Regions from separate parts of the Xenorhabdus cabanillasii genome, predicted to be linked through region 1. Evidence: predicted binding sites of a transcription regulator. Region 1 holds the regulator's gene; the other holds the start of a gene.

Region 1 (2,209 bases):
ACTGCTATTTTTCCTGCTGATTTCAGCGTGACGTGTATGGATTTAATACACTAATAGAACAAGAGGTTAATCTACTTTATGGCAATAATAGGTATATTCTTCGGCAGCGACACTGGCAACACAGAGAACATTGCCAAAATGATCCAAGAAAAACTGGGCGGTGCTGATGTTGCGGAAGTTCACGATATTGCCAAAAGCAGCAAGGAAGATCTTGAAGCCTTCGATATCCTGCTGCTAGGCATTCCAACCTGGTACTACGGTGAAGCTCAATGTGACTGGGATGATTTCTTCCCGACTCTGGAAGAGATCAATTTTGAAGGGAAGTTAATTGCCCTGTTTGGTTGTGGTGATCAGGAAGATTATGCAGAATATTTCTGTGATGCTATGGGCACCATCCGCGATATTATCGAACCTCGTGGTGCAATTATTGTTGGTCACTGGCCAACTGAAGGGTATCACTTTGAAGTATCCAAAGGTATGGCTGATGATAATCACTTCATTGGTCTTGCTATTGATGAAGATCGCCAACCAGAATTGACCGAAGAGCGTGTTGATGCTTGGGTACAGCAGATTAAGGCTGAAATGAGCCTGTCAGAAATCCTCGGCGCATAATAAAAGATGCCCTCGTGTGTGTATAAGGAAACAATTACCTTTTGCGCGGGATAATTCTTGAATTATGTGTCATGATAGCGAAGCGGGCATGGTTTTCATTTTCAATATCCGTGCCTATAATCTACAGCATGAAACTAAATCATGATTCTCTCACGATACCCCAAGTATCACAAGTTCACTAAACTCAAGTTACAGGACTAAATCCGCATGACCGACAACAATAAAGCATTGAAAAATGCTGGACTTAAAGTAACACTTCCTCGCCTGAAAATTCTGGAAGTGCTACAGGATCCAGAATGCCATCATGTCAGTGCGGAAGATCTCTACAAAAAACTGATTGATATCGGTGAAGAGATTGGCCTCGCCACTGTCTATCGCGTGTTGAACCAGTTCGATGATGCCGGCATTGTTACTCGCCACAATTTTGAAGGCGGTAAATCGGTTTTTGAACTCACTCAGCAACATCACCACGACCATCTGATTTGTCTCGACTGCGGCAAAGTGATTGAGTTCAGCGATGAGTCCATTGAAGAACGTCAGAAGGATATTGCTGCACGTCATGGAATCAAGTTGTCAAATCATAGTCTCTATTTGTATGGTCACTGTACTACAGGTGATTGCCGTAAAGATAGTACGTTACATGATGAGAAAGCATGATAAGAAGGCACGATAAGAAGTAATACATACGATTTACTACTCACTTCCAATATCTGCTCTTGTCGAAAGAAGCTGCTGCCGATTAGCCTAAGCTAATCGGCAGGTTGCTTTTTTACAAACGATTATTTTTGATATACATCTTCAATTCGGCTGAAACGTTTACCATCAGTACTAACAGAACGGACTTTCACTTTACCTTCGACGTGCGGTCTTTGTCTGTCATCATAAATTTCCCAGGTTTTACCATCATTCAACGAATACTGAATTGCCAGCCCGGGCAAAGCAATGTTCGCTTCCAATGTCCCTGACACAATCCTTGCCCCTGGTATTGGTAATCGATATGCAACATGCGCCTTATCCAGTTTTGCCATCTCACGTTGCCCCATTAAATTGGCAAAACGGCGCCAATCATTATTGAGTTTATCGGTTTCAACATACCGTGTGACTCCGCCTTTATACTCTCTGCCCTGCTGGTAATTCTGTTCCCATTCAGCCTGATGCCACGCACGTTCCGCCAGCGGCAGTAAACGCGGATAAATCATATATTCCATTTGCTGATCAGTCCGCACTGTTTCACTCCATAATAGACCTGACACCCCATACGCCCCCGGCCAACGTTTATTACTGGTGGTATTGAAATAGTTGCCATTGATATCCACCGAAGTTTCGGCATTTTGTGGCATATTATCTGGTGCAAAACTGAAGATTTTGGCTTCATCATTAAAACGAGATGCCCAATAATAGCCCCGCTCTTTGGGATTGACTTCGTACGGCATATCTAGGTAAACATAATCAGGGCTGGAAACAACAACACGATAGCCCTTGTTTGCCCAGTCATTAACGGAATCATAACCTCCCCAATAGAGAGTATCCCAAAAGTTTACCGTAACGTACTGAGTAGCAAAGTCTTTCGCCGATTTCGCATGTTTCAGACCATCCT
Region 2 (2,209 bases), 1.2 Mb from region 1:
TTGGTATTGATGGTTACATCAGAATAATAAACGTCATTCCTTAGGTTCAGCCAGCTATACTCTGAAGGGTTGAGTTTATAAGTCAGTTGTACATCACGTTGTGTCGTTGTGCGATCTGCCCGCAAGTTTCTGCTATGGTCAGTGATATCTTGTGGATTTTTCGGCTCATCAGCTTTATTGCGGTAATAACGCAGCTCGCCGCCAAGTGACTGGTTGTCATCAATTGTCCATGTCCCTTTTGCCAGCATATTGCCGATAGTTTCATCATTCTGGCCTTTTACCCCGCCACCGTAACGAATATTGCCAACACCACGGGTGCTGAAACTGAATAAACCATCAAGATTATCGGTTTTACCAAATGCGGCTCCGCCGAATCCCCAACTGTGATCCCCGGTTCCGGCACGACTAAAAACACGAAAGCCCGTATTTTGTCCCGCCTGTAAGAGATCTGCTGCATCAACCGTCTGATAGGCAATGACCCCACCTAATGCACCACTGCCATAGAGCAGGGCGGATGGGCCACGGACAACTTCAACTTGTTTAATCAGTGAGGGATCAAGGAAAATGCCATTAATGTGCTTGGTATCAGTACCCTGACGAACGCCATCAACCAGCATTAAAACGCCTTTTTGAGAGTAACCACGCAGACTGATTTCTTGCCCGTTAGCACGCCCGTAATCCACAGTATTAATCCCGGGGATCTTGCGCAGTAAGTCATTTGCATTGCCTGCAACTTTACTGTTGGCTGAGTTACCTTCAACAACTGTTACCATCATAGGTGCTTCAAAACTGTCGCGCTGATTCCCTGTGGCATAAACCGTCAGCGTATCTTTATGATGTTTGTTATTCTCTGCTGGAACTGTTTTTTCAGCTTGGATGGTTGCTGCGTGAGCAGAAGACAACCCTGTCAGAATGACAATACTTAGTGCAGACAATTTCAGGTTTGGTGGTTGAATTCGGGTCATATAGGTTATCTCCATAATTTTGCTGTGTTTTAAAGCACACGAATGGTTTTGAAACATACATATATCGTTTTAAAACCATTGAGATGCATCACGGTGAATTCTCTGAATTGTTATTAAGTCAGAGTAAAGTTATCGGGTTGTGTCGAATCACGATGTAACGCAAGAAGGATCTGTTGTTGCAAAGGATTGATGTAGTAGCACAGGCAATCAGTTAATTTTTTCATAACCCAATATGAACAATAATTATTCTAGTATTGAGAATAATTATCGTTTCTGTGTTGATTAACTTCAAGTTATTTTTTTATGTAGGTATAACTGACTCAATAGATTGGTTTTGTATGATTTTTCGAAAGGGAACTGGCTCCTATTTCCACGTGAACAGAAGCCAATAAAAACGATATTCAGAACCGACTTTCAACTGCTTCAGCCAGAATATTAAGGAATTGTTCGGTATCTTGCCAGCTAAGGCATGGGTCAGTAATAGATTGTCCGTAGGTCAGAGGTTCTCCCTGCATGATTTTTTGAGAACCTTCGACTAAAAAACTTTCTGCCATGACACCCGCAATAGCCGTTGAACCAGACTGGATCTGTTGGCTGATATTTCTGGCTATATCCAGTTGTCGGCGGTGAACTTTCTGACAGTTTCCATGACTGCAATCTACGATCAAGTGTTCTGGCAGGTTGAATTCGCGTAATTTCTGACAAACTGCTGTAATATCTTCAGCACTGTAATTCGGTTTTTTTCCACCACGCATAATGATATGCCCATAAGGATTTCCGCTGGTCTGATAGATGGTCATCTGTCCATTTTTATCGGGTGACAAGAACATATGTCCGGCACGTGATGCCCGTATTGCATCAATAGCAATATGAATATTACCGTCAGTACCATTTTTAAATCCGACCGGACATGACAGTGCAGAGGCCATTTCCCGGTGGATTTGGCTTTCTGTTGTTCTTGCACCGATTGCTCCCCAGCTAATTAAATCTGCAATATATTGCCCGATGACCATATCCAAAAATTCTGTGGCAGTGGGCATTCCCAACTCATTAATATCAATTAATAACTTACGGGCGAGTGAAATCCCTTTATTGACCTGACAGGAGCCATCCAACATAGGGTCTGAAATTAACCCCTTCCAGCCAACAACAGTACGAGGTTTTTCGAAGTAGGTTCGCATTACGATTTCCAGACTGTGCTGATATTTTTTACGCAATACGTGCAGACGCGAGGCATAATCAAG

What was found. The regulator Fur, encoded in region 1, represses iron uptake genes when iron is present. The targets are predictions, from matches to a motif close to ATAATAATGAGAACNACTATCAA.
Region 2: BDD26_RS14075 (TonB-dependent hemoglobin/transferrin/lactoferrin family receptor) is a predicted target of Fur. The motif match lies at 1,214-1,236, and genes of this name have one in related genera.

The regions. Positions count from the first base shown of each region.
Region 1 is NZ_QTUB01000001.1:4,250,819-4,253,027, forward strand. Features, by position in the region: gene fldA (flavodoxin FldA) at 79-612, shown strand; gene fur (ferric iron uptake transcriptional regulator) at 820-1,269, shown strand; gene BDD26_RS18965 (beta-N-acetylhexosaminidase) at 1,392-2,209, opposite strand, start outside.
Region 2 is NZ_QTUB01000001.1:3,004,645-3,006,853, forward strand. Features, by position in the region: gene BDD26_RS14075 (TonB-dependent hemoglobin/transferrin/lactoferrin family receptor) at 1-965, opposite strand, end outside; gene BDD26_RS14080 (3-deoxy-7-phosphoheptulonate synthase) at 1,367-2,209, opposite strand, start outside.